2 regions of the Streptomyces sp. NPDC002018 genome follow, and region 1 is predicted to be linked to the other one. Evidence: predicted binding sites of a transcription regulator. Region 1 holds the regulator's gene; the other holds the start of a gene.
What was found. The regulator HrcA, encoded in region 1, represses chaperone genes, less so after heat shock. The targets are predictions, from matches to a motif close to TTNGCACTCNGNNNNNCNGAGTGCNAA.

Region 1 (4,062 bases):
ACATGCCGTCCGCCGTCTTGTACCCGGCGGCCAGGAAACCGAGGCCGCCGGCCTCGGAGACGGCCGCGGCGAGCTGCGGGCAGGAGGCCCCGCCCGCCATGGGGGCCTGCACGATCGGATACCGGCAGAGATCGGTCAGCGCGGAGGACATGCAGGCATGGTGCCATGTCCTCCGTGACAGCTCCGCATCGGTCCCGCACCTGGCATGTGCCGGTGAAAGGCCGCGCAAAAAGGCCGGCGTCCAGAGAAAACCCTGGACGCCGGCCCCTGTCCTGCGCCTCGCGCGGCGGCCGTCCGGCCGCCCGCACCGCCTGGCGCCGGCCGCCCCAGGGCCTCGTGGCCCCGTGGCCCCGACGGCTTGACGACCCGACGACCTGACGGCCTAGCGGCCGTTGAACGCGTCCTTCAAGCGGGAGAACAGTCCCTGCTGGCCCGGCTGGAACTGGCCCGTGGGGCGCTCCTCACCGCGCAGCTTCGCCAGCTCCCGCAGCAGCCGCTCCTGCTCCGGATCCAGCTTCGCCGGGGTCATCACCTCGACATGCACGATCAGATCGCCCCGGCCGCCGCCGCGCAGATGCGTGATTCCGCGGCCGTGCAGCGGGATCGACTGGCCCGACTGGGTCCCCGGGCGTACGTCGATCTCCTCCACCCCGTCCAGCGTCTCCAGCGGGCACTTGGTGCCCAGCGCCGCCGCCGTCATCGGAATGGTGACCGTGCAGTGCAGATCGTCGCCCCGCCGCTGGAACACGGAGTGCGCCAGCTCGTGGATCTCGACGTAGAGATCACCGGCGGGACCGCCGCCGGGACCGACCTCGCCCTCGCCCGCGAGCTGGATGCGGGTGCCGTTGTCCACACCGGCCGGGATCTTGACCGTGAGCGTACGGCGGGAGCGGATGCGTCCGTCGCCCGCGCACTCGGGGCACGGCGTCGGCACGACCGTACCGAAGCCCTGGCACTGCGGGCACGGCCGCGAGGTCATGACCTGGCCCAGGAAGGAGCGGGTGACCTGCGAGACCTCGCCGCGGCCGCGGCACATGTCGCACGTCTGCGCCGAGGTGCCGGGCGCCGCGCCCTCGCCGGAACAGGTCGTGCAGACGACGGCCGTGTCGACCTGGATGTCCTTCGTCGTACCGAAGGCCGCCTCGTTGAGATCGATCTCCAGCCGGATCATCGCGTCCTGGCCGCGCCGGGTCCGCGACCGGGGGCCGCGCTGCGACGCCGTGCCGAAGAACGCGTCCATGATGTCGGAGAAGTTGCCGAAGCCACCGGCCCCGAAGCCGCCGGCGCCCCCGCCCCCGTTCGCCGAGAGGGGGTCCCCGCCGAGGTCGTAGACCTGCTTCTTCTGCGGGTCCGACAGCACCTCGTACGCGGCGTTGATCTCCTTGAAGCGCTCCTGCGTCTTGGGATCTGGATTGACATCCGGATGCAGCTCGCGCGCGAGCCGCCGGAATGCCTTCTTGATCTCGTCCTGAGATGCGTCGCGGCGTACGCCGAGTACGGCGTAATAGTCCGTGGCCACTTACGACTCCGCCAGGATCTGTCCGACGTAACGTGCCACTGCGCGTACCGCTCCCATCGTTCCGGGGTAGTCCATGCGGGTCGGTCCGACCACGCCGAGTTTGGCGACTGCCTCGTCGCCCGAACCGTAGCCGACCGCGACGACGGACGTGGAGTTGAGGCCCTCATGGGCGTTCTCGTGCCCGATACGTACGGTCATGCCGGGGTCCTTGGCCTCGCCGAGCAGCTTGAGGAGCACCACATGCTCCTCCAGCGCCTCCAGCACCGGCCGGATGGTGAGGGGGAAGTCGTGTCCGAAGCGGGTGATGTTGGCGGTGCCGCCGATCATCAGCCGCTCCTCGGTCTCCTCGACCAGGGTTTCGAGCAGGGTCGCGAGCACGATGGACACCACACCGCGGTCCTCCTGCTCGAACGAATCGGGCAGGTCCTGCACGAGCTGCGGGACATCCGCGAAGCGGCGCCCGACGATCCGGCTGTTGAGCCGCGCGCGGAGATCCGCGAGCGAGGTCTCGCCGAAGGGCGCGGGAGCGTCGACCATACGCTGTTCGACCCGTCCCGTGTCCGTGATCAGGACGAGCATCAGCCGGGCGGGCGCCAGCGCCAGCAGCTCCACGTGCCGCACCGTCGAGCGGGTCAGCGAGGGGTACTGGACGACGGCGACCTGCCGGGTGAGCTGCGCCAGCAGCCGTACCGTACGGCCCACGACATCGTCGAGGTCGACGGCGCCGTCCAGGAAGTTCTGGATGGCACGGCGCTCGGGTGAGGACAGCGGCTTGACCCCGGCCAGCTTGTCGACGAAGAGCCGGTAGCCCTTGTCGGTCGGGATGCGTCCGGCGCTGGTGTGCGGCTGGGCGATGAAGCCCTCGTCCTCCAGCACCGCCATGTCATTGCGGACGGTGGCCGGGGACACCCCGAGCTTGTGGCGCTCGGTGAGCGCCTTGGAGCCGACCGGCTCCTCGGTGCCCACATAGTCCTGGACGATGGCGCGCAGCACCTCGAGTCTGCGTTCGCTGAGCATGGCGCACACCTCCAGCTACGGTCGTCGTTCCGGGTCGTTCCGCGGTCGTTCCGGTCCTGATGCTCACTTCTTGGCACTCGCTCACGGGGAGTGCCAACACTCCCCCCGTCAGTGTACGGCCGTGGGGTACGCCCGGAGCAAGGGCGGCCGAACACCGTACCGCCCGATCGCACCGGTCGGCGGCGGCGGTGTTTCCGTAGCGTCCCGTAGCGTCCTGGTATGGACGTCTGTTGGGAAGAACACGGGTGGGAGCGGCTGGCGCCGGGGGTGGGCCGGCGACGGCTGCCGGGCTGGGACGCGACGGCCGGACTGGTCGTCGGAACGGACGCGGTCCTGCTGTACGACACGGGCTCGACGGTCCGTGAGGGCGCCGAACTCCGGGCCCAGGCACGGGCGCTGCTGGGCGGCGGGAACGTGACGCACATCGCACTCAGCCATCCGCACTTCGACCATGTGCTGGGGACGGCGGCGTTCGCCGGGGCGGAGGTCTACGGGCCGGTGGGGATGGCCCGGCTGCTGGCGGCCGCCGGCCCGGAACTGTACGAGGAGGCCCTACGCCTCGGGGCGGACGCGGAGGAGACGGCGCGGTCGGTGGAACTGCTGGTGCCGCCCCGGCACGAGGTGTCGGGGCAGCTCACGCTGGAGCTGGGCGCTGGCCGCCGGGCGGTGCTGGTGAACGCGGGCCCGGGGCACACGGCGCACGATCTGGCGGTGCTGGTGCCGGTCGCGGACGGGGCACCGGGATCGGACGGGGCACTGGGGGCGGAAGGGGCACCGGGGGCAGGAGGGACGGCGGGGGCGCGCACCGTGGTCTTCTGCGGCGATCTGGTGGAGGAGTCCGGTGAGCCGCAGGCGGGTCCCGACGCGATCCCGGCGCGCTGGCCGGCCTCCCTGGACCGGCTGCTGGCGCTGGGCGGCGAGGACGCCGTGTATGTGCCGGGGCACGGGGCCGTGGTGGACGCGGCGTTCGTACGGGCGCAGCGGGACGCGTTGGCCGAGCGGTTCGGGGGGTCGTAGCCGTACGGGCCGGTGCGGCCTATCGTCTTGCGAATGCGTAGCTACAGCCCCGATCTGACGCCGCCGTGGAAGAAGTCCGCGCCCGCGCCCGAGGTCCCCGCGGAACCGGATCCGGATCTGGTGGTCGAGGAGGTGTCGACGGGCTTCTGCGGTGCGGTGGTCCGCTGCGAGAAGACCGCGGAGGGCCCGACGGTCACCCTGGAGGACCGGTTCGGCAAGCACCGGGTGTTCCCGCTGGTTCCCGGCGGGTTCCTGCTGGACGGCCAGGTGGTCACCCTCGTACGCCCGACGGCGGCGGGACAGGCCGGGCCCACCCGTACGGCCTCCGGCTCCGTGGCCGTGCCCGGGGCCCGTGCGCGGGTGGCGCGGGCGGGCCGTATCTATGTCGAGGGCCGGCACGACGCCGAGCTGGTGGAGAAGGTGTGGGGTGACGATCTGCGGGTCGAGGGCGTGGTCGTCGAGTATCTGGGCGGCATCGACGATCTCCCCGCCGTGGTCGCCGAGTTCGG
Region 2 (4,062 bases), on a different contig from region 1:
GCGATCCCGTCACCGTCTCCGGCCCCGGAACCGGATTGGCCTGCTGGATCAGGGACTTGACGCGCATCACGCCGACTCCTCGGGCTCGGGCTGTACATAAAGGTCTCGGAACGCCTTGCGGGCACGGTGCAGCCGGACCCAGACCGCCGGTCCGCCGCAGCCGAGGACCTCCCCCGTCTCGGCGGCGCTCAGCCCGTCCCAGTAACTGAGCATCAGCACCTCCCGGTGCCGCTCGGGCAGCCGGTCGAGGGTTTCGAGTACGGCGGTGTCCTGCCCGGACGCCGGCGCACGGTCCAGTTCGTCGGAGATGCGCCGGTGCAGTTCGGTCAGGCGCGCCGTCCTGCGGTAGTGATTGCCCAGCAGATTGCGCGCGGTGACGAACAGCCAGCCGCCGCCCGTCTCCTGGCCCGCCGCCATCCGCTCCCACGCGGTCCTGAAGACCTCCGCGGTCAGCTCCTCCGCCGCGCCCCGGTCGCCCAGCCGCCGATAGACATAGGCCGATACGCGCGGGTGCTCACGCGCGTACATGGTCGTGAACCGCTCGGAGCGATCACCGGCGGGCGCACGGCCCCCGTCGCTCCCCGTCGTCCGAAAGGTTTCCACACCTGTCCTATGTCCTGGACCCGGCACATCCTTACAGGGCCCGGCGGACGGGCAGGGGCCCCGGCGGAAACGGACACAGGGCGCGGCGGACGGACCCGGGGAAACGGACACGGGGAAACGGACACGGCGAACAGGTCCGCGCCCGGAAACGCCCGGGAGCGGCACCCCCCGCGGGGTACCGGGCCCGGAAACGCCCGAGGGCGGCACCCCCTGTGGGGTACCGCCCTCGGTCAGGACCGGGTCCGGGGCGCCGGGCTCGGTGAGCCGTCGGCCTCGGCAGAGCCGTGAAGGCTCAGAAGTCCATGTCACCGCCCGGCATGCCGCCCGGAGCGGCCGCGCCGGCCTTCTCCGGCTTGTCGGCGATGACGGCCTCGGTGGTCAGGAACAGCGCGGCGATGGAGGCCGCGTTCTGGAGCGCGGAACGCGTCACCTTCGCCGGGTCGATGATGCCCTCGGCGATCATGTCGACGTACTCGCCGGTCGCGGCGTTCAGACCGTGGCCGACCGTCAGGTTGCGGACCTTCTCGACGACGACGCCGCCCTCAAGACCACCGTTGACGGCGATCTGCTTGAGCGGGGCCTCCAGCGCGAGCTTGACGGCCTGCGCACCGGTCGCCTCGTCGCCCTCCAGCTCCAGCTTCTCGAAGACCGAGGACGCCTGGAGCAGAGCCACGCCGCCACCGGCGACGATGCCCTCCTCGACGGCGGCCTTGGCGTTGCGCACCGCGTCCTCGATGCGGTGCTTGCGCTCCTTCAGCTCGACCTCGGTCGCGGCACCGGCCTTGATGACGGCCACGCCGCCGGCCAGCTTCGCCAGGCGCTCCTGGAGCTTCTCGCGGTCGTAGTCCGAGTCGCTGTTCTCGATCTCGGCGCGGATCTGGTTGACCCGACCGGCGACCTGGTCGCTGTCACCGGCACCGTCGACGATGGTGGTCTCGTCCTTGGTGATGACGACCTTGCGGGCGCGGCCCAGCAGGTCCAGGCCGGCGTTCTCCAGCTTGAGGCCGACCTCCTCGGAGATGACCGTGCCGCCGGTGAGGATGGCGATGTCGTTGAGCATCGCCTTGCGGCGGTCACCGAAGCCCGGGGCCTTGACGGCGACGGACTTGAAGGTGCCACGGATCTTGTTGACGACCAGGGTCGACAGCGCCTCGCCCTCGACGTCCTCCGCGATGATCAGCAGGGGCTTGCCCGACTGCATGACCTTCTCCAGCAGCGGAAGGAGGTCCTTCACGTTGCTGATCTTGGAGTTGACGATCAGGAGGTACGGGTCGTCCAGGGACGCCTCCATACGCTCCATGTCGGTGGCGAAGTACGCCGAGATGTAGCCCTTGTCGAAGCGCATGCCCTCCGTCAGCTCAAGCTCCAGACCGAAGGTCTGGGACTCCTCGACGGTGATGACGCCTTCCTTGCCGACCTTGTCCATGGCCTCGGCGATGAGCTCGCCGATCTGGGTGTCGGCGGCGGAGATGGAGGCGGTCGAAGCGATCTGCTCCTTGGTCTCCACGTCCTTGGCCTGCTCCAGCAGGGCACCGGAGACGGCCTCGACGGCCTTCTCGATACCGCGCTTGAGGGCCATCGGGTTGGCACCGGCGGCCACGTTGCGCAGGCCCTCGCGGACGAGCGCCTGGGCGAGCACGGTCGCGGTGGTCGTTCCGTCACCGGCGACGTCGTCCGTCTTCTTGGCGACTTCCTTGACCAGCTCGGCGCCGATCTTCTCGTACGGGTCCTCGAGCTCGATCTCCTTGGCGATGGACACACCATCGTTGGTGATCGTGGGGGCGCCCCACTTCTTCTCGAGGACGACGTTGCGACCCTTGGGGCCAAGGGTGACCTTGACGGCGTCGGCGAGCTGGTTCATCCCGCGCTCGAGACCGCGCCGTGCCTCCTCGTCGAACGCGATGATCTTGGCCATGTGAAGTGGTCCTCCCGGACTGGGGTGGATTGCTCCGGACCGCGCTGGCGCCCGCGACGGACGGCCTGAGAGCCGTGCGGTTCCTTGCCCCACCGGCTCTTCGGGCCTCACCGACCCGGTCCTTAAGTTGTCACTCTCACTCGCAGAGTGCTAACGCCAATGATTAGCACTCGACCCCTGCGAGTGCAACCTTGCGCGGCCTTCTCACCCCCCGCGAACCCACGGGTGAACACCTTCGCGACCCCTCACGGGTCCCTGGGTGAACGTCTTCGCGACGGGAGGCGGGCGCGTGGATGAACGTCTCCACGACGCCGGAAGGGGCCCGGCGGCGGTGGCGGGGGCGCGGCCCGGCGGGCACGGCCTCACGGACGTACGGGCGCACCTCGGCGCGCGGCACCCACGCGGGCGCCACCTCACGGACGCGCGGCCCCGGCGCACGCCGAACGCACCGCGCGCCGAACGCACCGCGCGGACAACGCACGAGGGGTCCGTATCCCATCTCTGGGATACGGACCCCTCGGCGTGAGCTGAGTGCGTCGGTGGCCGATCGCGCCGGGATCAGACGGCGAGCTTGACCATGTCCGCCTGCGGACCCTTCTGGCCCTGCGAGATCTCGAACTCCACTCGCTGACCTTCTTCAAGGGTGCGGTAACCGTCCATCTGGATCGCGCTGTAGTGGACGAAAACATCCGCACCACCGTCGACCGCGATGAAGCCGTATCCCTTCTCCGCGTTGAACCACTTGACGGTGCCCTGAGCCATGCCTAACTCCCCTATTACTGGCCCTTCCAGGGGGCCACACTTCGCGCCGGAACGCGTCGACCGCGGCTGAATGTATCTGCCCAACTGCCCTCTGCAACAGGTCAATCGGACGAGAATTCTGGGCATGGCTGAACACGCATAGCGACGAATCCACTGCGTTCCCGGGCAAGTCGGGCCGGGCAAAGCGCACCTACCGCGCAAACAACACCACGACTTCGGCTCCATCTTGTCGCGTTCTCATACACGCGCGATCTGGGGAGCGGAGGGGCGTTCCCACACTCTATCGCGTTCAACCATAAAGAATGGCTCCCTCCGCTTCTCTTGCGGAGGGAGCCATACCAGTTACCGGATGCCGTCGTGCGAGGCTCAGCCTCCGGCGACCGCGGGAATGATCGAAACGCCGGCGCCGGCCGGGGTCGCGGTCTCCAGACCCTGCTCGAAACGGACGTCGTCGTCGTTCACATAGACATTCACGAACCGGCGCAACTTGCCCTGGTCGTCCAGGACACGCGCGGCGATACCGGGGTGGCTGGCCTCCAGCGACTGGATGACCTCGGAGAGGGTCGCCCCCTCGGCCGCGACCTCGGCCTTGCCGCCGGTGTACGTACGGAGAATGGTGGGGATGCGGACATTGACGCTCATAGTGGTGTTCTGCCTTCCGTCTTCCGTGACGTCCGTGGGGATCAGTGGGCCAGGCCCGCGTCGCGGAACGCGTCCAGGCTCGGGCGGATGGTGGCGGTCGGGCCCGTCGTCGGCGCCACCGCGTCCAGAGTCTTCAGTCC

Region 2: the regulator HrcA is predicted to act here: its motif matches at 2,646-2,672, upstream of groL (chaperonin GroEL).

The regions. Positions count from the first base shown of each region.
Region 1 is NZ_JBIASO010000003.1:459,485-463,546, reverse strand. Features, by position in the region: gene ACFYYH_RS07580 (nitronate monooxygenase) at 1-151, opposite strand, end outside; gene dnaJ (molecular chaperone DnaJ) at 383-1,519, opposite strand; gene hrcA (heat-inducible transcriptional repressor HrcA) at 1,520-2,536, opposite strand; gene ACFYYH_RS07565 (MBL fold metallo-hydrolase) at 2,756-3,553, shown strand; gene ACFYYH_RS07560 (DUF3097 domain-containing protein) at 3,587-4,062, shown strand, end outside.
Region 2 is NZ_JBIASO010000018.1:152,981-157,042, reverse strand. Features, by position in the region: gene ACFYYH_RS26520 (hypothetical protein) at 1-67, opposite strand, end outside; gene ACFYYH_RS26515 (RNA polymerase sigma factor) at 67-603, opposite strand; gene groL (chaperonin GroEL) at 896-2,518, opposite strand; gene ACFYYH_RS26505 (cold-shock protein) at 3,077-3,280, opposite strand; gene ACFYYH_RS26500 (ubiquitin-like small modifier protein 1) at 3,647-3,922, opposite strand; gene thrC (threonine synthase) at 3,964-4,062, opposite strand, start outside.